DNA from 2 places in the Marinobacter sp. CP1 genome. Region 1 is predicted to be linked to the other one. Evidence: predicted binding sites of a transcription regulator. Region 1 holds the regulator's gene; the other holds the start of a gene.

What was found. Region 1 encodes sigma-54, which starts transcription at its own class of promoters, with help from an activator protein. Its sites were predicted from a motif close to ANTGGCATNNANNTTGCTNT; they were not measured.
Region 2: a site for sigma-54 is predicted at 4,758-4,777, ahead of glnA (glutamate--ammonia ligase). Genes of this name have one in related genera too.

The regions. Positions count from the first base shown of each region.
Region 1 covers NZ_CP011929.1:538,530-550,731, forward strand. The annotation lists gene hisD (histidinol dehydrogenase) at 1-686, opposite strand, end outside; gene hisG (ATP phosphoribosyltransferase) at 740-1,381, opposite strand; gene murA (UDP-N-acetylglucosamine 1-carboxyvinyltransferase) at 1,422-2,684, opposite strand; gene ACP86_RS02525 (BolA family protein) at 2,713-2,955, opposite strand; gene ACP86_RS02530 (lipid asymmetry maintenance protein MlaB) at 3,060-3,392, opposite strand; gene ACP86_RS02535 (phospholipid-binding protein MlaC) at 3,389-4,042, opposite strand; gene mlaD (outer membrane lipid asymmetry maintenance protein MlaD) at 4,075-4,524, opposite strand; gene mlaE (lipid asymmetry maintenance ABC transporter permease subunit MlaE) at 4,559-5,341, opposite strand; gene ACP86_RS02550 (ATP-binding cassette domain-containing protein) at 5,338-6,150, opposite strand; gene ACP86_RS02555 (KpsF/GutQ family sugar-phosphate isomerase) at 6,339-7,319, shown strand; gene ACP86_RS02560 (KdsC family phosphatase) at 7,342-7,890, shown strand; gene lptC (LPS export ABC transporter periplasmic protein LptC) at 7,887-8,471, shown strand; gene lptA (lipopolysaccharide transport periplasmic protein LptA) at 8,455-9,009, shown strand; gene lptB (LPS export ABC transporter ATP-binding protein) at 8,987-9,712, shown strand; gene ACP86_RS02580 (RNA polymerase factor sigma-54) at 9,864-11,390, shown strand; gene hpf (ribosome hibernation promoting factor) at 11,492-11,800, shown strand; gene ptsN (PTS IIA-like nitrogen regulatory protein PtsN) at 11,888-12,202, shown strand, end outside.
Region 2 covers NZ_CP011929.1:2,854,887-2,867,088, reverse strand. The annotation lists gene ACP86_RS23265 (hypothetical protein) at 29-298, opposite strand; gene ACP86_RS23495 (hypothetical protein) at 324-446, opposite strand; gene dtd (D-aminoacyl-tRNA deacylase) at 945-1,391, opposite strand; gene pip (prolyl aminopeptidase) at 1,484-2,446, opposite strand; gene typA (translational GTPase TypA) at 2,559-4,370, opposite strand; gene glnA (glutamate--ammonia ligase) at 4,931-6,334, shown strand; gene ACP86_RS13250 (DUF4124 domain-containing protein) at 6,508-7,032, shown strand; gene glnL (nitrogen regulation protein NR(II)) at 7,285-8,379, shown strand; gene ntrC (nitrogen regulation protein NR(I)) at 8,376-9,803, shown strand; gene ACP86_RS13235 (DUF6701 domain-containing protein) at 9,865-10,293, opposite strand; gene ACP86_RS13230 (reverse transcriptase domain-containing protein) at 10,351-12,036, opposite strand.

The DNA of each region.
Region 1 (12,202 bases):
AAGACTTCGCGCTTGGCGGTGGCGACGAAAATGTTGCCGGGGCCGACGATTTTATCAACGGCAGGAATGGTTTCTGTGCCATAGGCGAGCGCGCCCACGGCCTGGGCACCGCCAACGGTGAAGACCCGGTCAACACCGGCAATCGCTGCGGAGGCCAGGACCATGTCATTCACCACACCATCCGGTGTCGGAACAACCATCACGACTTCACTGACACCCGCGACCTTTGCGGGAATGGCGTTCATGAGCACGGATGACGGATAAGCGGCTTTCCCGCCGGGCACGTAAAGACCCGCCCGATCCAGCGGCGTTACCTTCTGGCCGAGCACGGTTCCGTCTTCGTCTTCATACTGCCAGGACTTCTGGTTCTGGCGTTCGTGGTAGTCGCGAATTCGCTCAGCCGCTTTTTCAAGGGCAACCCGCTGGTCCTGGGGAATCGCGTCCAGGGCCTGCTGCAAACGGCTTTGGTCCATTTCCAACTCGGCGACGGACCCAACCTTCAGGCGATCGAATTTCTCGGTAAATTCCAGAACCGCCTGGTCACCCCGGGTTTTCACCTCATGCAGGATGTGGCGCACCGACTCGTTCACCTGATGATCAACGCTGTCGTCCCAGGCCAAAAGTTTGGCCAACGCATCATTAAAGTCACTTTGGGAAGCGTTCAATCGGGTGATCTTGGCGGTCATAACTCAAATCCTGTATGGGATTAACGACTAACTGACTCTGGCCGGCCCTGACATCAGGTCCGGCGTTTATCCACAGCTGCGGACATCTTTTCGATTATGGGGTTAATACGCTCGTGTTTCATCTTCATGGAGGCACGATTGACCACCAGCCGGCTGCTGATGTGTTCAATCAGTTCCCGGGCCTCGAGGCCGTTCGCCTTCAGCGTGTTGCCGGTGTCGACAATGTCGACGATCTCGTCGGCCAGCCCGAGAATCGGAGCCAGCTCCATAGCGCCGTAGAGCTTGATGATGTCTGCCTGGCGACCCTGGGCCGAGTAGTACCGGCGAGCCAGGTTGACGAACTTTGTAGCCACCTTGATACGACCGGATGGCGGAGTCTGATCTTTCGGGCCGGCGGTCATAAGGCGACACCGGGAAATGTTCAGATCCAGTGGCTCATACAGCCCTTCCCCACCATGCTCCATCAGCACGTCCTTGCCGGTCACACCAAGGTCCGCGCCGCCGTACTGAACATAAGTCGGCACGTCTGTGGCCCGGATAATCAGAACCCGAACATTGGGGTCCGTTGTCGGGAACACCAGTTTGCGCGACTTTTTGACGTCGTCGATCAGTTCGATTCCTGCTTCCGCCAACAGCGGCAGGGTTTCTTCCAGGATTCGTCCCTTCGACAAGGCGATGGTTATGGAATCTGTCATGGATTCTTCCGGTTTCCCGTAGTGTCTGGATAGATGTCTTTCACGCTGGCAGGCGGCGGATGGTGGCACCCAGCAACTGCAGTTTCTCTTCGATACACTCGTACCCGCGGTCTATGTGATAGATGCGATCTACGATGGTATCGCCGTCGGCCATGAGGCCGGCGATGACAAGGCTTGCCGAGGCCCTGAGGTCCGTGGCCATAACCGGCGCACCGGTTAGGTGATCCACGCCCTTGATGATCGCGGCATTGCCCTCAAGCGTGATATCCGCACCCATGCGGATCAGTTCCTGAAGGTGCATGAACCGGTTCTCGAACACGGTTTCCACAATGGTACCGGTGCCTTCGGCCACGGCGTTCATTGCAGCGAACTGGGCCTGCATGTCGGTCGGGAAGGCCGGATATGGCGCTGTACGCAGGCTAACCGCTTTCGGGCGGTTACCCTTCATGTCCAGTTCAATCCAGTCCGGGCCGGTGTTGATGTGGGCGCCGGCCTCTTGGAGCTTGAGGACAACAGCTTCCAGCAGGTCTTCCCGGGTATCCTTCAGTTTTACCCTACCGCCGGTTGCAGCCGCAGCGACGAGATAGGTACCGGTTTCAACACGGTCTGGCAGCACGTTGTAATGGCAACCGTGCAGGCGCTCAACACCGTTGATTTCGATGGTGGCGGTGCCGTGACCTTTGATGTCTGCGCCCATGGCGATCAGACACTCGGCGAGGTCAACAACCTCCGGCTCGCGGGCCGCGTTTTCCAGGATGGTTTTTCCGTCGGCCAGGGCAGCCGCCATCATAAGATTCTCGGTACCGGTTACGGTGACCGTATCCAGGAAAATGTGCGCGCCTTTCAGACGACCGTTGGTCTTGGCCTTGATGTAGCCATTCTCGACCTTGATGTCCGCGCCCATCATTTCCAGGCCATGGATGTGCAGGTTCACCGGGCGACTACCGATCGCACAACCGCCGGGCAGGGATACTTCTGCTTCGCCGAAGTGAGCGACCAGAGGACCCAGCACCAGAATGGAGGCCCGCATGGTTTTCACCAGCTCGTAAGGGGCATGGAAGTGTTTGATGGTGTTGGCGTGGATTTCCACGCTCATCTTCTCATCAATGATCACTTCAACACCCATGCGACCCAGAAGCTCGATCATGGTGGTTACGTCGTGCAGGTGCGGTAGATTGCCTACGGTTACCGGCTCATCCGCCAGCAGAGTTGCTGCGAGGATCGGCAGTGCGGCGTTCTTGGCACCGGAAATCCGGATTTCACCATCCAGAGGCTTGCGCCCTCTGATCAGAAGTTTATCCACAATAAATATCCTGTTTTGTCCGGACCGTTCAGCCCTGGCGCTCAGCCCATTCGGCCGGAGTAAATGCTTTTGGATGAAGGGCGTGAATCGAGCCATCCATGATCTGCTGGAACAGCGCCTTGTTGATCAACTGCTGGCGCTTGATAGTCGGCAGGCCTTCGAATACGTCACCCACCACGACGACCAGGTAATGGGTACCATCAACCTGTACCTGAACTTCACAGCCGGGCAACGCTTCTTTGACCAGCTCGGTGACTTGGGCGGCATCCATAGAAAATCCTCGGGTGTTTTGAAATCAGGGGCGAGATTGTAACCAATTCCGGCGCTCGGGTCAGCTTTAGCGTCCGGTCAACAAAGGGAGCTAAACCGGAATAATCAGTGGGCGGGATGGACGGCTTCCGGGCCAAACCCCTCAAGCTGATCATCAAGATTGCTCAGGGCTGCCAGCGAGGCCAGACGGCCGCTGACGCCACGAAACGAAAGGGCAACGCCCGCCTGATGCGCCAGGCGCTGCCAGCAGAACAGCATTGAGAGAACAGCACTGTGGGCCGTCACCAGTCCATCGAGATCGACGACAAGATCGGCAGAAGCCAAACGGATCAGCTTCTCACCCTGCTTTCTCAAGCCGACCACGGTGTCTGTGTTCACTTCACCGGTAACGACGAGCACGCCGTCCAGGAGCTGAACCACAGGCGAGCCGCTGGTCATGATTGGTTGACTTCCTGATCGAGGTTCAGACTTTCAACAGCGTCGCTCCACCCATCAATCACCGCCTGGATCTGGCCGCGGTTTTCTTCCATCTCCTGGCCGAATCGATCCCGGAAAGCCAGGCCTATGTTGACGCCCTCAACAATGACATTTTCCATCAGCCACTTGCCTTCCGCCGTCTTGTACATTGAATAGGTCACCGGGTAGCGATTACCGGAGGCACTGATCACTTCCATCTGCACAGAGGCTCGATCGTCACTCTGGGGGTTGATGGTCGCCTCCTTGACCTGGATCTCGAAATTCTCGGCATTAACCAGCGCCTGGGCGTAGCTGTCAAACAGACTGCGCTTGAACTTGGCCACGAACTCGTCTCGTTGCTCAGGCGTCGTTTGGCGTGCGTAACGGCCCATCACCCTGGCAGCGATGCGGCGGAAGTCGACAAAATCGGTCAGAGCCTCATCCATGCTTTTATAAAAAGCCTCTGGATCCCGCTCGTAGAGTCCGCGCTCCTCGTTCAGCTTGTCCACGAGCCGCTGGGTGTTGGCATCCACATACTTGCGAAGCTCCTCCGCTTCACTCGCCTGGGTCGGCGCGACCAGAGCCAGGGCCATGAAGAGGCCGATCAGAATGTGGTGTCTCAGTGCAAACATCAGGATCTCCTGTTTGATCTTTCCGGCCCGAATCAACGGCCCGATGCAAAGTTGCTGATCAGCCGTTCCAGGTTCATGGCCGACTGTGTCGAATAGAAGGTATCGCCCTCTTTCAGCGAATCCATCTCGGCGCCAATCGATATATCAATGTACTGCTCGCCGAGCAGGCCGGATGTACGTATAACTGCGGAACTGTCCGACGGGATATTGTCCACATCCGAATGAATCGACATCTCGACCCGAGCCTGGAAGGTTTCCGTGTTCAGGCTGATGGATTCGATGGTGCCAACCGTTACCCCGGCCATCGAGACCCGACCGCGGGGCGTGAGCCCGCCCGTATCGTTGAAATTGGCATATATGGTGTAGGTGCTCTCGGCCGATTTCGGCGACAGCCCGCTCACCTGAAGCGCCAGGACCAGCAAAGCTGCACAGCCTGCGATCATGAACAGGCCAACGATGATTTCAGTGGTTCTCTGCGCCATTTCAGGCTCCGGTATTATCTCGTTAATCGTTGATTCAGAAATCGCCAAACATGACAGCGGTCAGCACGAAATCCAGCCCCAGCACCGCCAGCGATGAGTACACCACGGTCTTGGTGGTCGCCGAGCTGATCCCTGCCGATGTCGGCACACAGTCATACCCCTGGTAGACCGCAATCCAGGCGCAGACAAAGCCGAAAACAACGCTCTTGATGACACCGTTCAGGACATCATCAACAAAATCCACCGACGACTGCATATTGCCCCAGAAGGAGCCTTCGAACACGCCCAGCCAGTCTACACCCACCAGCATACCGCCCCAGATGCCGACCACCGAGAAAATGACCGCCAGTACCGGCATGGCGATAAACCCGGCCCAGAGGCGGGGCGCAATGACGCGCCGAAGCGGGTCCACACCCATCATTTCCATGCTAGACAGCTGCTCGGTGGCTTTCATCAGGCCTATTTCCGCTGTCAGCGCCGAACCGGCCCGGCCCGCGAAGAGCAACGCGGTTACCACCGGCCCGAGTTCGCGCACCAGGGTCAGGGCAATCATCTGGCCGATAGCGGCCTCGGAACCGTAATCACTCAGAATTGTATACCCCTGCAGCCCCAGCACCATGCCAATAAACAGGCCAGAAACCACGATAATGGCCAGGGACAGAACGCCAACGGCGTACAGCTGCTTCACCAGAAGGGGGAAACCGGTCGCCGGCCTGGGCACACCGCCCAGAACGCCTGCAAGGAAACGGCCTGAACGGCCGAATGACGAGACGATATCAAGACCGAGCCGCCCGAATGCCGCAATTCTGCCAATCAAGACACACCCCCGGACAACCCAAAGTCCTGGGCGGCGCCCTCGGCCGGGTAGTGAAACGGCACCGGGCCATCCGGCTGCCCCTGGAGAAACTGCTGGACCTTCCCGGAAGGATGCGCCCGGAGCTCTTCAGGCGTGCCCTCCCCGATCACCTTGCCGTCCGAGATGATGCAGGCGTAATGGCAAATGCTCAGGGATTCGGGCACATCGTGGGAAACCAGAACGCTGGTCAGCCCCATGGAGCTGTTCAGATCGCGGATCAGCTTTACCAGAACGCCCATGGCAATCGGGTCCTGGCCGGCGAACGGCTCGTCGTACATGATCAGCTCGGGATCCAGGGCAATACTTCGGGCAAGAGCAACCCGGCGGGTCATACCTCCGGACAGTTCCGACGGCATCAGTTGGCGTGCGCCTCGCAATCCGACGGCTTCAAGCTTCATTAGCACGACATCACGAATCATGTCTTCCGGCAGCTTTGTGTGCACCCGCAACGGGAAGGCCACGTTCTCGAACACGCTCAGATCGGTGAACAGCGCCCCACTCTGGAACAGCATGCCCATCTTTTCCCGAAGGCTGTAGAGGGCTTTGCGCTTGAGCTTCGGCACTTCATGGCCGTCCACCACAACACTGCCCGAATCCGGCCTGAGCTGGCCGCCAATAAGGCGAAGCAGCGTGGTTTTCCCGGTTCCGCTGGGCCCCATGATGGCGGTGATTTTTCCGCGGGGGATGTCCAGGCTGACACCGTCGAAGATACGGCGCCCTGAGCGGGAGAACACGACGTCCTTGAGCGATATGTAAGCCGGTGAATTCATAGTCCTTACCTTTCAAAGAGGGGCTACATTATGCCAAGGAGCGCGCAAGCTCAATCCAAAGTGCCCAAAATGTACTGATAGCAATGATCAGTTTGACTGAACTTTCGGTAACCGGGCATCGTTGCCGGGTGAAAATGGTATACTCTGCCCAACATTTACAACGTCCCGACAGCCAGGCCCAAAGCCCGATGACCGAACAGACTCCCAGCGATTTCCGATCTTCTGCCATCCGCGCCATCCGCATTGAGCGCGACGCCATTGATGCCCTTGAAGGCCGAATCGACGACCAGTTCACGCGGGCCTGCGAAGTTATCATGAACTGCAAGGGCCGCGTGGTTGTGACCGGCATGGGAAAATCCGGCCACATTGGCAACAAAATTGCCGCCACCCTGGCCAGCACTGGAACGCCATCGTTTTTCGTGCACCCGGGCGAGGCAAGCCACGGTGACATGGGTATGATCACCTCCCAGGATGTGGTCATCGCCATTTCCAACAGCGGCAACACCAGCGAGGTGGTCACCATTCTGCCGTTGATCAAACGCATGGGCGCTCCGCTGATCAGCATGACCGGCAATGCCAGCTCCACACTGGCCCGGGAAGCCGTCGCCAATCTGGACGTCAGCGTTATGGTGGAAGCCTGCCCACTGGGTTTGGCGCCCACCTCCTCCACAACGGCCACCCTGGTGATGGGCGATGCCCTCGCCGTTGCACTCCTTGAGGCCCGGGGCTTCAGTGCCGAGGATTTCGCTATCTCTCACCCCGGCGGCAGCCTCGGGCGTCGGCTGCTGCTCAGGGTCTCCGACATCATGCACAGCGGTGATCAGATTCCAGTCGTCAACGAGGATACCCCCTTGAGCGGTGCTCTTCTTGAGATGTCCCGAAAGGGTCTCGGTATGACCACCGTCGTCAATGATAAAGGCACTCTTACCGGAATATTTACGGACGGTGACCTTCGACGGACTCTGGATCGATCGGTGGACATTCACAATACGCCCATCAACGAGGTCATGACCCGGCATGGTAAAACGATCCAGGCCGATCATCTGGCGGCGGAAGCGCTGAACATAATGGAGGAGATGAAGATCAACGCCCTCCCCGTTACTGACGACCAGGGGGGTCTGATTGGCGCCATCAATATGCACGACCTGCTGCGTGCCGGCGTTATCTAGGGGCTATGAGGAGCTGTTTGATATGAAGCACCAATGGCCGGATTCCCTGTTGGCAAAGGCCGTAAAGATCCGCCTGATCGCACTGGATGTCGACGGCATCATGAGCGACGGCAAGCTTTATTTCAGCGCCACTGGTGATGAGCTCAAGGCTTTTAACATTCTGGATGGCCTGGGTTTGAAACAACTGATGGCAGCCGGGATTACCGTGGCCGTGATCACCGGACGAAAGTCCCCCCTGACCGAGAAGCGCATGCGGGATCTTGGCATTCCCCACCTGATGCAGGGGCGAGAGGACAAGAAGGTAGCCCTTCAGGAACTGGTCAGCACCATGGATATCAGCCCCGAGGCCATCGCATACATGGGGGACGATCTGCCAGATCTCCCGGCACTGAGGTTCGCCGGACTGGGCATCACCGTGCCCAACGGTTACTGGCTGGTGCAGCAGCATGCCGACTACTGCACCATTGCCCGGGGCGGCGAAGGGGCGGTCCGCGAAGCCTGCGACTTGCTGCTGACGGCCCATGGCAGGCTTGACGCAGCACTTGCCCCCTATCTGGAGCCCGAGGCATGAACTGGCTGCTGGACAGACCCTGGCTGCGAGCACTGGCACTGGCTGCTACCGTGGTGGCAGCCGTATTCCTGCTCTGGCGCAGCGATGAACCCCCTGTGATTGATGACGAGGCAGCGGCCCTACGGGGAGACGCCGAACCAGACGGTTTCGTGGTGAATGGTCAGTACACCTCCTTCGATGAAGCGGGCAATCTCAAGATCCGGTTTTCCAGCCCCCGAATTGAGCAGTTCGAGGAAGGCAACCTGGCCACCATGGAATCTCCCCGGGCCGAGCTGTACGGGGACCAGGAGGCCCTGCCGTGGATTGTCGAGGCCGACAATGGCAGCTTGCTGCAAAACCAGAATCTGGTGTACCTGACGGACAATGTCCGGGTTCAGCGCACGATTGGCGAACGGGACGCCGTCCTGACAACATCAAGCCTGACCCTGGATAACGACCGGGGCATGGTATATACAGACGCGCCCGTAGAAATACGTGATGTTACCGGCATAACCCGGGCCACGGGCATGAAAGCGTGGATAGACGAACGAATTCTGGAACTGAACTCCCAGGTGGAAGGACTCTATGAAACCGGAAACTAACCGATACCGGCGCCTGATGGCTGCCCTGCTAACGGTCGTGATGATCGGCCCGGCGGCTGCATTTGACCTTGATTCTGACACTCCTATCAAGGTCACCGCAGATACCGCCCGCCTGGATGACGGCCAGGGCATTGCCACCTACACCGGCGCTGTGGAACTTGAGCAGGGCAATACCCGCCTGACTGCCGAGCGGGTCGTCCTGTACCGGACCGAGGACGGCCTGAGCCGGATCGAAGCCTCTGGTACGCCCGCTATATACCGTCAACCGGCGCGCGAGGGGGAAGGCGAAACCGATGCCCGTGCCCTGAACATTACCTGGTCTGCCACCGACAGCCAGCTGACCTTTGAACGGGAAGCAGTCATCGAGCAGAATGGCAACCTGTTCCGGGGTGATGTCATTCATTATGATACCGTCGGCCGGGTTGTCACCGCTGAGGGCGGCGCAGACACCGGCGAGGGCAGCGGCCGGGTAGAGATGGTGATTCAGCCACGCAGTACAGACAGACAGGGATCCGATGGCAGTTCTGAGAGCCAGTAACCTGGCAAAGAGTTACAAACAGAAAAAAGTGGTGATCGACGTTTCCCTGGAAATCCGCAGTGGGGAAATTGTCGGGCTGCTTGGTCCCAACGGTGCCGGGAAAACCACCTGCTTCTATATGATCGTTGGGCTCGTCCCCGCTGATCGCGGGCGGATCACGATCGACAGCCGGGATATCACCCCCCTGCCCATGCATGGTCGGGCCCGCCAGGGCATCGGTTACCTGCCCCAGGAAGCCTCGGTCTTCCGCAAACTGTCCGTACGCGACAACATCATGGCCATCCTCGAAACCCGGCCGGGGCTGGGCAAGGCAGAGCGGGAGAAGAAGCTCGAGGGTTTATTGGAAGAATTCCACATCACCCATATCCGGGACAGTGTTGGCATGGCATTGTCCGGCGGTGAACGCCGACGGGTGGAGATTGCCCGGGCACTGGCCATGGAGCCGGCTTTTATCCTGCTGGATGAACCCTTCGCCGGTGTGGACCCCATATCCGTCAGTGACATCAAACACATCATCCGGCACCTTCGGGACAAAGGCATTGGCGTTTTGATCACCGACCACAACGTGCGTGAGACCCTGGACATCTGCGAGAATGCCTACATTGTTTCCGGCGGCCACATCATCGCCTCCGGCAATGCCGACGCCATCCTGGCCAACCAGCAGGTCAAGGAAGTCTATCTCGGCGACGAATTCAGACTCTGACACCCAATGGCTGATTGTTTTGATGATCTGTAGCAAGTAAACTCGGCAAAGAACTTGCTAGGGTAAATTAAAATCACGGCAAGTAACCGGCATATAAAGATTTTTTCACGACTTATGACACAACGCGCTGATGAGTGACGGATCCTGAACCATGGTTATGAAAGCCTCCTTACAGTTAAAGCTGGGTCAAAGCCTGACCATGACGCCCCAGCTGCAACAGGCGATCCGGCTTCTCCAGCTCTCCACTCTCGACCTCCAGCAGGAAATCCAGCAGGCACTGGAATCCAACCCCATGCTGGAGACCTCCGAGGACGATGACCAGACCGACGCAGCCAGCGAAAACGACGAGCGCGAGGCCAACGCCACCGAGTCCGCCGCTGAAGCTGCCCCGGAACCGGCCAGCGACTGGGATGAATCCGAGAACGGCCCGGACTGGTCCTCGGAGAACGAGATTCCTGACAACATTCCGGACGATCTGCCGGTTGATACCGCCTGGGACGACATCTACCAGTCCGCACCAGCGCCGGCAGCCCGCAACGACGACGAAAACGATCACGATTTCGAAACCCGTAATTCCCCGACCGAAACGCTTCAGGATCACCTGGAATGGCAGCTCAATCTGACGCCCCTCAGTGAACGGGACCAGGCCATTGCCCATGCCCTGATGGATGCAGTGGACGAACGGGGCTATATCACCAGCCCGCTGGAGGAAATCCACGCCGGACTGCTGGATGAGAACGATGAAGACCCCCTTGAACTGGATGAAGTGGAAGCCGTGCTTCACCGCCTGCAACACTTTGATCCGCCCGGCGTGTTTGCCCGGGACCTACAGGAATGCCTGCTGATCCAGCTCAACCAGCTGCCGCCGGAAACACCCTGGCTGGCCCAGGCACGCCTTGTAATTACCCATTACATCAACCTGCTGGGCAACCGCGATTACGCCCAGTTGCTGCGCCGCAGCCGCCTGAAAGAAGACCAGTTGCGGGATGTCCTGGCGCTGATCACCGGCCTGAATCCGCGGCCGGGCGATGTCATTGACCGGGCCGAACCCGATTATGTGATTCCGGACGTGATCGTTCGCAAACACAATGGCCGCTGGCGTGTTGAGCTGAATCCTGAAATTGCACCGCGCATCCGGGTCAATGCCAGCTATGCTTCACTTATAAGGCGTGCGGACAGCAGCGCAGACAACACCTACCTGCGCGACCAGTTGCAGGAGGCCAAGTGGTTCATCAAGAGCCTGCAGAGCCGCAATGAGACCTTGCTGAAAGTCGCGACCCGTATTGTCGAGCACCAGCAGGGATTCCTGGATCACGGTGAAGAAGCCATGAAACCGTTGATTCTTTCAGACATCGCCCAGGCGGTAGAGATGCATGAATCGACCATTTCACGGGTAACCACCCAGAAATACATGCATACCCCCCGTGGCATTTTCGAGCTGAAGTACTTCTTCTCCAGCCATGTCAGCACTGACGAGGGTGGAGAATGCTCCTCCACGGCCATACGCGCGATGATCAAGAAGCTGATTGCGGCGGAAACGCCCAAAAAGCCGTTGAGCGACAGCAAAATTGCAGCCATGCTAGGGGAACAGGGTATCAAGGTTGCGCGACGCACCGTTGCCAAGTACCGGGAGGCCATGCACATTCCGCCGTCCAACGAGCGCAAGCGGCTGGTCTGAATACCCGGGGGCCGGGACGCAACACCGTATTCGCCGGCGCATAATGCGCCAGCACCCAGACCGGCTCCCGGGAGCCGGCACGATGACAACAGGAGACGCCTATGCAACTCAATATTTCAGGCCATCACGTAGAACTGACTCCCGCACTGAAGGATTATGTTTCAGAGAAGTTCGAGAAGCTCGAGCGTCACTTTGACCACATCAGTAACTGCCAGGTGACCCTGGAAGTGGAAAAGGTGCGCCAGATTGCGGAAGCCACGTTGCATGTGGTTGGTGGTGAGATTCACGCAAAGGCAGAAAATGAGGATATGTACGCAGCCATCGATGCCCTGATCGACAAGCTTGACCGTCAGATCCTCAAGCACAAGGAAAAGAATGTAGACCGGATGCACGGAAACGGCTCTCGCTAACTGACTGTTTTCATGCAATTCATCTAATCGAGCTGCGACATGAGTAACGTGTCGCAGCCTTTTTTTTAACGGAAACGCAGTCGATCCATGAGCGACACATCCCTGACCATAGAGAACATTCTTGCTCCGGAGCTCACCCTCTGCAGGGTAGCTGCGTCCAGCAAGAAACGGGCCCTGGAGTTTATTGCCGAGCAGATAAACCATCAGGACAACACGCTCAGCGAGACCCAGCTCTTCAACAACCTGATTTCCCGCGAGCGCCTGGGCAGCACCGGCATTGGCCAGGGAATCGCCATTCCCCACTGCCGTCTGGAAGGACTTGATCACGTGGTGGGCGTGCTGATGACGCTGGAAGAAAGCGTCGAATTCGATGCTATCGACAATCAGCCGGTGGATCTGATT
Region 2 (12,202 bases), 2.3 Mb from region 1:
CATACTACAGGATTAGCCGATTGGCTGATCAGAAGTAGTAAACACCACCAACGGAAGCGATAGAACGCTCGCTTTCGTCAGCAACGCCGTATACACCGTCGTCACCGCCACCGAGGTAGCCTTCGAAGTACACATACATGTGGTCAGACAGGTTGTGCAGAGCCTGGAAGGTTACGGTAGAAGTTTCAGTGTCGTTGGCGTCGTCAGCCAGGGGCGAATTCGTGGTCGTGCTAAACACCGATGGTGGAACCGTTGTCAGCGTGCTCAACTTCAGAGCTTCCGCCTTTGACGCTGTCATGGTACAGAACGTACTGGATGTTACCTTACACGGTCGGCATGGAATCCATTTTGGCTGCCAGCTCGGAAGCAGACATGGTTTCCTGGGCCAGCGCGGAGCCAGAGAACGTTGCGACTGCGATAGCAGATGCGAGGAGCGTTTTTTTCATGTTGCGCCTTCCTTTTTGAGTTAACTCAGGTTTTAGCGACGGGTTCTTATCCCGATTTTGTAAGGCTTCACCAGTCAGGCTGGATGAGGCCGATTCTGCATCACCCTATGTCAGTTTTATGACAAAGGAGTAACTTTTCTTCTTTTTCGAATAAATCTTGCAGATTCCAGATCTATACAGCTCAATCACTTATCGAACTTTCTTAAAGTTCTGGATGATGAAAATGCTTTAATACAATCATTCTCATTTTGCAAATTAACTGCAGTGCGTTTTTAGCTCTTTTGGCACCAGAAACGCAATCATTTATGCAATTTTGTGCTCGTGAGCTGCGTTACAGTTGCATATCAAATCCGAGGCCAGATTTTAACAAACCCCTTATCAACAAAACTTAGACTGAAAAAACCCTTGGATCGCAACGACTCCGAGGACATTTCCGCACCATTAAAGGCCGGCATGACCACCCGCGCACTACAATAGCGCAAATACTTATACACTCTGTTATCGAGTCTCGAGCATGAACGTGACGGGCCCGTCATTCACCAACCCGACCTTCATATCTGCGCCAAATCTGCCCTCACCCACCTTTTCCGGCCCCAAACCGGAACGTGCTTCTACCACAAACCGTTCATACAGCGTGTTGGCGGCATCCGGCCCCGCTGCATGAGAGAAGCCCGGCCTGGTTCCGGAGGACGTATCCGCCGCCAAAGTAAACTGGGAAACAACAAGAAGGGAACCACCGATATCCAGCAGGCTACGATTCATCCGGCCAGTCTCATCGGGAAACACACGATAAGTGAGAATTTTTCGGCAAAGCTCCCTTGCCTCGTGCTCGCTATCTCCCTTTTCCACACCCAGCAACAGCAAAAGGCCTGTGTCGATCGAGGCTATCTGCTCACCGTCCACGGTAACACTGGCTTGCGACACTCGCTGGATCAATCCTTTCATTCACTGCCTTGAGGACGTTTGAACAGGCGAACATTAAGATCGGGCAAGAGTGTATCCGTGGCCATTACGGGCCGCAACCCTGAAAACGGGATTCAGCCAGCACTTTTTTCAGTTTTCGCGACAACGGACTCAACACCGCGAATGAGGGCATCAACAATCGCCGGCTCGGAAGCCGAGTGGCCGGCGTCGCGAATGATCTGGAATTCCGCTTCCGGCCAGGCCTTGCTGAGTGCCAGCGCATTCTCCAGAGGGCAGACCATATCGTATCTGCCGTGGACGATTATTCCGGGAATGTCCGCCAGGCGGCCTGCATCGCGAATGATCTGGTCCGGCTCGAGAAAGGCCGAATTCATGAAATAGTGGCATTCAATGCGGGCCAGGGCGATGGCCACATGAGGATGGCCAAAGTGCTCAACGACCCTCGGGTTCGGGTGCAGCGTCGCACACCTGCCCTCCCAGACCGACCAGGCCTTGGCCGCCTGGATCTGCTCCAGCTCGTTGGAACTGGTCAGCTTGCGATAGTAGGCCGAAACCATGTCAGCCCGGTCGGCTTCCGGAATCTGCGCCTCGAAGTCAGACCAGTAATCCGGGAACACCCGGCTCGCCCCCTCCTGATAAAACCAGTGAATATCCCGCGGGCGACAGAGAAAAATCCCACGAAGAACCAGTCCCGACACCCTTTCCGGATGGGCCTGGGCGTATACCAGGCTGAGAGTCGATCCCCAACTGCCACCAAACAGAAGCCACTTGTCGATACCGAGAAACGAACGCACCACTTCCATGTCTTCAACCAGCTTGTCCGTGCTGTTGCCTTCGAGCTCTGCCAGGGGGCTGGACCGCCCGGCACCGCGCTGATCCATCAGAATGATCCGGAATCTCTCGGCGTCGAAAAAGCGCCGATGGTAGTCTTCACAGCCGCCACCGGGGCCGCCGTGGACCACCAGAACAGGTATCCCGTCCGGGTTCCCGCTTTCCTCAACGTAGAGTTCATGGGGAGGATCAACGGCTATGCGATGCTGGGCATTGGGCTTGATTTCCGGGTAGAGGGTGAGCATGAAACGCTCCGCGTGAAGGATTTAACCGGAGTTTAGCTTAACCCCATAAAAAAAGGGCCAGATGAAACATTCATCCAGCCCTTGTTACCCATGCTCGATAAGAGCCGGGCGATTACTTCTTGTTGGCGCGCTTGCGCTCGTTTTCGGTCAGAAGCTTCTTGCGCAGCCGGATGGACTTCGGGGTTACCTCAACCAGCTCGTCGTCATCAATAAACTCAAGCGCCTGCTCAAGGGTAAATTTGATGGGCGGCACGAGCCCGATCACTTCATCCTTGCCAGAGGCACGCATGTTATCCAGCTTTTTGCCCTTGGTGGGGTTAACCACCAGGTCGTTGTCACGGCTGTGGATGCCACACAACTGCCCCTCATAGATTTCCTGCCCCGGATCGAGGAAGAGCTTGCCCCGGCTCTGCAGGGTTTCCAGCGAGTAGGTCAGTGCGGTACCTGTGGCCATAGACACGATGACACCGTTCTGGCGGCTGGTGACATCGCCCACCTTGATCGGACCGTAATGGCTGAAGGTAGAGGTCAGGATGCCGGTACCCGAGGTCATGGTCAGGAAGGTGTTCCGGAAACCAATGAGGCCGCGGGCGGGAATGGTGTACTCAAGGCGCATACGCCCCTTTCCATCCGGCACCATATTGGTCAGATCGCCCCGGCGCAGGCCCATCTGCTCCATGATCGGCCCCTGGTGCTGCTCCTCAATATCAACGATGACGCTCTCGTACGGCTCCTGCTTGACACCGTCAATCTCGCGGATCACAACTTCAGGCCGCCCTACGGCCAGCTCGAAATTCTCGCGGCGCATGTTTTCGATCAACACTGACAGGTGCAGCTCCCCACGACCGGACACCTTGAACTTGTCAGCCGAATCGCCTTCTTCAACGCGCAGCGCAACGTTGTGCAGCAACTCCTTTTCCAGACGTTCCTTGATATTCCGGCTGGTAACGTATTTGCCTTCCTTTCCGGCGAAGGGCGAATCGTTCACCTGGAACGTCATGGATACCGTCGGCTGATCCACCGTCAGCGGCGGAAGCGCTTCAACGTTGGCCTGGTCACAGAGGGTGTCGGAGATGAACAGCTCGTCCATGCCGCTGACACAGACAATATCGCCAGCCTGGGCTTCGTCGACTTCAACACGCTGAAGACCGGAGTGGCCCATGATCTTGAGAATACGACCGTTACGCTTCTTGCCGTTGGCGCCGATGGCGGTCACCGGCGAATTGGTCTTCACCTTGCCGCGCATGATGCGGCCAATGCCGATTACGCCCAGGAAGCTGTTGTAGTCCAACTGGGAGATCTGCATCTGGAACGGGCCGTCCGGATCAACATTCGGAGCAGGTACGTGATCAACGATCGCCTGGAACACGGCATCCATGTTGTCATCCAGATTCTCGTGATCCATTCCGGCAATGCCGTTCAACGCACTGGCAAACACAATCGGGAAGTCCAGCTGCTCATCGGTGGCACCGAGGTTATCGAACAGGTCGAACACCTGATCCACCACCCAATCAGGGCGCGCACCCGGGCGGTCAATCTTGTTTACCACCACAATCGGGCGAAGCCCCGCAGCAAATGCTTTCTGGGTAACGAAACGGGTCTGAGGCATGGGGCCGTCGATGGAGTCGACCACCAGCAGCACACAGTCCACCATGCTCATGACACGCTCAACCTCACCACCAAAATCAGCGTGGCCCGGGGTGTCGACAATATTAATGTCGTAGCCATTCCATTTCAGGGCGGTGTTTTTCGCCAGAATGGTAATACCCCGCTCTTTTTCCTGGTCATTGGAATCCATGACCCGCTCGTTCTCGAGTTCTTTCCGATCCAGCGTACCGGACTGGCGAAGAAGCTTGTCGACAAGCGTGGTTTTACCATGGTCAACGTGGGCGATAATGGCGATATTACGAAGTTTTTCAATCACAAAAATATTCCTGCGGCATGCACTCAATGACCTGAGAAGGTCGTTCGCAGGGGGAATCCCAGCACATGCCGTCTCAAATCCGTAAAATGAACTCATTCACCGGAGCTGGCTGCCCGGCACCCTGCACGGTGCTTTCCGATCCGGGATCTGGAAATGACAGGGTAAAAAATGAAGCGGCGCGCATTATAGCGAAAAGTCTGTGTCGTTAATATGAAGAAAAACGCCTATTCTCTACACTAAGCACTCGCACTCATTTAGGGCGCATAGCCAATAAATGCACCAACGCGGTGCACCAATTAAGTGCAAGCGACCAGCCCAGAGCTACTAATTTCTCGTGAACATGCCCCAAACCCTTGCAGTTGCGCTGTTCTGGAGCATGCCCTAAAAATTGGCAAGCGCCTTGCTTTATCGAAATCAGCCGAAATTTGCAGGTAAGACGCAACGGCATTTGCTAAGCTGCGCGAACCTGAGAAACAGATCGGAACCCGTTTATCCGGGCGATCCGGCACCACGAACATGAATACAGCCGCCTGTGCGGTATAACTTACGGAGCATGCACAATGTCCAAGACAGTTGATTTGATCAAAGAACACGAAGTCAAATGGGTTGACCTGCGCTTCACCGACAGCCGCGGTAAAGAGCAGCACGTTACACTGCCTGCCACCGAAGTGGATGAAGACTTTTTCGCAGACGGCAAGATGTTTGACGGCTCCTCAATCGCGGGCTGGAAAGGCATCAACGAATCCGACATGATCCTGATGCCGGACGACGAAACCTCCGTTCTTGATCCCTTCACCGAAGAAACCACTGTCAACATCACCTGCAACATCGTAGAGCCTTCTACCATGCAGGGTTATGAGCGTGACCCGCGTTCCGTTGCTCGCCGTGCCGAGGAATACCTGAAGTCCACCGGCATCGCCGATGGCGCGCTGTTCGGCCCGGAGCCGGAGTTCTTCGTGTTTGATTCCGTGAAGTGGAATGTAGACATGCAGGGCGCTTCTTACCATATCCACTCTGAGGAAGCCGCCTGGGTATCCGGCGAAGATTTCGACCGCAACAACATCGGTCACCGCCCGGGCGTTAAAGGCGGCTACTTCCCGGTTCCGCCGGTGGACAGCCTGCACGACCTGCGTGGCGCCATGTGTGCCGCCATGGAATCCATGGGCCTGGAAATTGAAGTACACCACCACGAAGTCGGTACTGCCGGCCAGTGTGAAATCGGCGTTGGCGCCAACACCCTGACCCGCAAGGCTGACGAAGTACAGATTCTCAAGTACTGCGTACACAACGTGGCCCACGCCTACGGCAAAACCGCCACCTTCATGCCCAAGCCGGTGGTTGGTGACAACGGTTCCGGCATGCACGTACACATGTCCCTGAGCAAAGACGGCAAGAACCTGTTCGCAGGCGACAGCTATGCCGGCCTGAGCGAAGCGGCACTGTACTATGTTGGTGGTGTTATCAAGCACGCCAAGGCCATCAACGCCTTCACCAACCCGGCAACCAACAGCTACAAGCGCCTGGTTCCGGGCTACGAAGCACCGGTTATGCTGGCCTACTCCGCCCGCAACCGTTCGGCCTCCATCCGTATCCCGTACGTGAACAGCCCGAAGGCGCGTCGTATCGAAGTTCGCTTCCCTGACCCGGCGGCCAACCCGTACCTGGCGTTCGCGGCGCTGATGATGGCCGGCCTGGACGGCATCCAGAACAAGATCCACCCTGGCGATGCCATGGACAAGGATCTGTACGACCTGCCGAAGGAAGAGGCGCTGAGCATTCCGAAGGTTGCCGAAACCCTGTCTGAAGCCCTGGACTGCCTGGAAGCGGACCACGAGTTCCTGACCCGTGGCGGCGTATTCACCGAGGACATGATCGCGGGCTACGTGGATCTGAAGCGCGGTGAAGTCGAGAAGCTGAACATGACCACTCACCCGGTCGAGTTCGATCTGTACTACTCCTGCTAATATCTCTCTTTAGAGAGAAAGCAGACAAGCCCCGCCCTCGTGCGGGGCTTTTTTTGAGCAAAAGCACAGTGCCTGCAGCCCTTAACGATATGTAACCAACATCCGGGGCTGCAGACGTTGAAAAGACCCCGGGCGCCACCGATAATCGGGGAAACCCAATAACAGGTGAGCTTATGAATCCAAAGTCTGGATTGGTTACCGGCCTTCTGTTTTTTCTGGCGATTCCGGTCTCGGCCGAGGTTTATCGCAACGTTGATGCCTACGGCAACGTCACCTATTCTGACGAGCCCAGCGAAGGCGCTGAAGCGGTAGAGGTCAAGCCGGTCACGACGATCACCCTGCCCAAGCCAGAGGCTGTGCAGGAAACCGAAAAGCTTCGTGAAGAAGTTCAGCGAGAAGGCGCTGCCTACGAAAGTCTGTCCTTCGCCTATCCGGATAACAACCAGGCGTTCTACAGTGGCAGCGGCGATGTCCAGTTCGAGGTGCGCAGCACCCCCGGCCTCCAGCCCGGCCACAAATACGAAGTGACCCTGGACGGGCAGCCTGTCGGGCAAAGCACCTCCGGCTCAATCACCGTCAACAACGTGTTTCGTGGAACCCATGAAGCCCGGGTCCATATCGTGGATGAAAACGGGGTTCAGGTAAAAACCGGCTCACCGATTACCTTCACGGTTCACCGTCCTTCCGCTCTGAACTAGCCAAGCCGCCCACATATCCGCACCATTTTGGTGCGATCGCACCAAAAAGCAGCCATACTCTGATCAGCAACGGGGCGCATTTTCCGGACTGATCAGAGGCTTTCTTTCCATTTGCACCAGCTTACGGCACTTTTCCGCGCCAATGTCCCCTTTTGCCCGCACTTTGCTCATTCATTTGTGAACCTGGCTAAAGTGGTTCGCTTTTTGCAAAACTCCGGAGGTCACACTTTGTCGAACCAACGGGATTCACGCATGGCATTGCCTTCGGCCCAGCAAAACGGATACAAGAGCATTCTCGACAGCCTGACTACGGCCGTCCTGGTGCTCGAGGATAATCTGAGCATTCAGTATCTTAATCCGGCCGCCGAAAGCCTGTTCGAAACCAGCATGACCCGAAGCCAGGGCCAGCCCTTCCAGGACATTCTGGTCGAGTCCGAAGACGCCCTGAAAACCCTGTTTGCCGCCGTCCGTAACGGGCAATCCTACACTCGCCGCGAAGCCGAGTTTCTGCTCGCCAGCGGCTCCCGACTCACTGTGGATTATTCCGTAACGCCTATCAGCCTGGAGCCGACGGAACTGCTGATCGAAATCCAGCCCAGGGACAGGCTGATGCGGATCAGCCGTGAGGAAGACATCATCTCCCAGCAGGAGACCACCCGTATCCTGGTGCGGGGCATGGCCCACGAGATCAAGAATCCGCTGGGCGGCATCCGTGGCGCGGCCCAGCTGCTTGATCGTGAACTCAGCAGTGAAGACCAGCGGGAATACACTCGGGTCATCATTGACGAGGCAGACCGCCTCAGAAGCCTTGTTGACCGGATGCTGGGCCCCAACAAGGCACTGAAGCTGGCGCCGACCAACATCCATGAAATACTGGAAAGAGTTGGCACACTGCTCGAGGCTGAGAGCAAAGGGCGACTGAATTTCAAACGGGATTACGACCCCAGCATTCCGGAGTTCAAGGGTGACAAGGAACAACTGATCCAGGCGTTTCTAAACATCGCCCGGAACGCAATGGAAGCGGCCTTCGAAAACCAGGCGGGGCATAGTTCCGAGGAACCGCCGACTATTACCTTCCGCACCCGCACCCTGCGTCAGTTCACCATTGGCAACCGCCGCCACAAACTGGTGTGTCGGGTCGACGTGATCGACAACGGACCCGGAATTCCGCCGGAGCTGGTGCAGAACATTTTCTATCCGATGATCAGTGGCCGTGCCAGTGGCACCGGTCTGGGGCTTTCCATCACCCAGAGCATCATCGGTCAACACCGCGGACTGGTTGAATGCGAAAGCGAACCAGGCCGAACCGACTTCATCATCTTCCTGCCTCTGGAGGACACCCCATGAGCCAACCGGCGAACGTCTGGATCATAGACGACGACCGCAGTATTCGCTGGGTGCTGGAGCGCGCCCTTAACCAGGCCGGTATGCAGCCCCGAGTTTTTGACAGTGGTGAAAGCATCATGATGCGGCTGGAGCACGAACAGCCGGATGCCATCGTCAGCGATATCCGCATGCCCGGCGTTGACGGCATCACCCTGCTTTCCCAGATTGTGGACGTTCACCCGGACGTGCCCGTGATCATAATGACCGCCCACTCGGACCTCGAGAGCGCGGTGACCAGCTACCAGACCGGCGCGTTTGAATACCTTCCCAAGCCCTTCGATGTGGATGACGCCGTGGCGCTGGTCAAACGCGCTGTGGCCCATAGCCACGAGAAGCGGGCCAGTGGTGAGCCTCAGGCCGAGATGGCCCAGCGAAACGCCGAAATTATTGGTGAAGCACCGGCCATGCAGGAAGTTTTCCGCGCCATTGGCAGGCTGTCCCACTCCAATATTACCGTGCTGATCAACGGCGAGAGCGGCACAGGCAAGGAGCTGGTGGCTCAGGCACTGCATAACCACAGCCCCAGGGCCAACCACCCGTTCATTGCCCTGAACATGGCCGCTATTCCAAAGGACCTGATTGAATCCGAACTGTTTGGCCACGAAAAAGGCGCCTTTACCGGTGCCGGCGCCGCCCGACAGGGTCGTTTTGAACAGGCCAACGGCGGCACCCTTTTCCTCGATGAAATCGGCGACATGCCCGCGGACACCCAGACCCGACTATTGCGGGTTCTGGCCGATGGCGAGTTCTACCGCGTAGGTGGCACCACCCCGATAAAGGTGGATGTGCGCATCATCGCGGCAACGCACCAGGATCTGGAAAAGCTGGTCCAGGCGGGCACCTTCCGTGAAGACCTCTTCCACCGCCTGAACGTTATTCGCGTGCATCTGCCAAAGCTGGCCGAGCGGCGGGAAGACATCCCCCGCCTGATGCAGCACTTCCTGAAACGGGCCGCAAAAGAGCTGGCCGTAGAGCCGAAGATCCTGCGTGAAGAAGCGGAAGAATACCTGACCACCCTGCCCTGGCCGGGCAACGTCCGCCAGCTGGAGAACACCTGCCGCTGGCTGACCGTCATGGCCAGCGGTCGCGAGATCCACATTGATGACTTGCCCCCGGAATTGCTGCACCAGGCAGAAACACCGACCACCGGGACAACCTGGCAGGAAGGCCTGAAAAACTGGGCCGAACAGGAACTCAAGCGGGGCAAGAAAGGCATTCTCGATACGGCCGTGCCCGAGTTCGAGAAAATCATGATCGAGACCGCCCTGAAGCACACCGGCGGCAGACGCCGTGATGCGTCAATACTTCTGGGCTGGGGACGGAATACGCTGACCCGGAAGATCAACGAACTGGGGATGGACCATCCGGAACACGAAGACGACTGACGATTGGCGAACCGCCGGGGTTCGTTGATGTTTTGGGGCAGGACTCAGGTCCTGCCCTTTTTTATCGTTCCTGCCAGTAGATCACTCTGTCGTGGCCCCGATAGACGCCGAATGTCGCGGTTGCTTGCGGATTTTCCTCAACACCGTCGCCGTCGAAGTCAGACTGCCAATATAGAGGCACGGGATATTCAACCTGAACATTACCGGTGTTACCTTCTCCCGGCGCAGTGAGACGGATCGGCGCTCCAGCGGCAGGCCGACCGCTATTGATTGTCCCTGAATTGGCATCCACGGAGGTGTTCGGAGGTATGTCCGTTATCACCGCATCAGCGGTATTGTAAGCCCAGCAAATTTCATCACTGTGCAGCTCAAAATCAGTCCCGTTCCAGATCTGGACTTCAAACGGCATCGCCAGATCGAGGGTTTCAGGGCCATAAGCGTTCTCTAAAACCATTCGACCATAACGAATTGAAGCGGTTGGGTAGGGCACGTGCGCCTCACAAAGAGGTTAGCCGTTGCCCCCCCACCGAACCGTACGTGCACATTTCTATGCATACGGCTCTCCAACAAGCTTTTTCCGGAAAGCGCGTAGGTCGGGTAGTGTCCCCTTGTGCAGATCACGGTGGCAGTCAAAGCATAGGACCAGGGTCTTTCTGCGTCTTGCCATCATGAGCCTTTTCCATGGCTCCGTACCCTTCGAGATGTCCTTCAGTTTGCGCACATGGTGCACTTCCAGACGACCCGAGGGTTGGGTGCAGTATTCACAGACACTAGCATTCAACCGGTCAAGCAGCTCCGTTCGCCCCGAGTATTTATAGGGGTTGGGGAGGATATCCACCTGACCTGGCCTAGGTGCAGCCCGGTTTTTCAGCTTAAACACCGTTGTTTCGAAGACTTTATCCCCTCGCCACTCCTTGAGAACAAAGGAGCCGTCCCCTCTTTTGAGTTGACTGGCGATTTTGGCCCTGCTCGTCTTGTGCTTTGCAGCAAGCGTTTTGAAGAGACTGTTCTGCCATATCCACTCTACCTTATTCAGGTAGAATTGCGGCGCGAGGTTGTAGTAGTTCGCAAAGCCTCTCAGCTCTGCGTTGTACTGACCAACAATCTCGGTGTCGCTATGGAATAGGAGCGCCTTCTTGGCCAACGCCTTTCCTGAGTCATAGAGACCGTAGCCCTTAAGCTCCACGAACTTCTGCGCTTTTTCCCGAGGAACCCCAAGATGTACGTGCTCGGTAATGGTACGTTTAGTTCCATGCACCTTGCTTCCATCAGCCTTATGACTGACCACGCACTTTACCCTCTTGCTTTCGCGCCGACAGACGACGGAATAGCCTAGAAAGGTAAATCCTTGTTTTGGGTCCACGATGCCAGATTTCTCTTGCGAGATTTCCAGCCTCAACTCCGTTTCCACGAAGCGGGTGACGTCTGCCATGATTGCTTTCGCTTCCTGCTTAGTGCCAATGACACCAATCAAAAAGTCGTCCGCATATCTGACATACCTCAGACGCTTGAAGCCGGGGTCGTCCATCAGCACACTGCTCATGTTGCCGAGTCTTTCCCCCCATTCCTGAATCTCACGCCGCCATATAGCAGCCTTTTCTTCAGTTATGTCGCTTCGCTCTTTGAGCCATTTTATCCGATTACTCCGATTGCACAGAAGTTTTCGGTATTCAGGGTTGGGTCTTCTCCGGCTGCCCATGCTGAACTCCTTGACCTTACTCACCATGAACTCATCGAGTTCGTGCAGGTAAATGTTGGCCAGAATTGGAGAGATAATCCCTCCTTGAGGTGTCCCGCTGTGCGTGCCGTAGTATCGCCAGTCTTCCATGTATCCGGCCTTCAGAAATCTCCGAACCAGGTTCAGAAACTTTCGGTCATCAACACGTTTGCTCATAAAATGCAGCAAGCGATCATGGTCGATATTGTCGAAGTACCCTTTGATGTCTACGTCACAGACCCATTTGGTTCCCTTCCAGCTATCCCTTATCTCATTGAGGGCGGTATGACATGATCGGTTTGGCCGAAAGCCAAAGCTCCAATCTGAGAAGACCGGTTCATAGATCTCCTCCAACAACATCCGCATTACTTCTTGGATGAGTTTGTCATCACCATTTGGCACCCCCAGAGGTCTGGTTTTGCCTTTTGGGTTCCTCGGGTCTTTCGGTATCTCCACTCTGCGGCAAGGACTTGGTTTGTAAACTCCGGTCTGGATCAAGTAGATCAGATGAGTCACCCGGTCTTCCCCGAATCCATCCAGCGTGTTTCCATTTACCCCTCGGGTCAAAGCCCCTTTATTGGCGTAAATGTTCGCATACGCTTGAGTCCACAAGTCCCTGTTGCTACACATGATCTTGTGCAGCTTCCTTACCTTGGCTCCACTTTTACTCGCTTTGCCTATA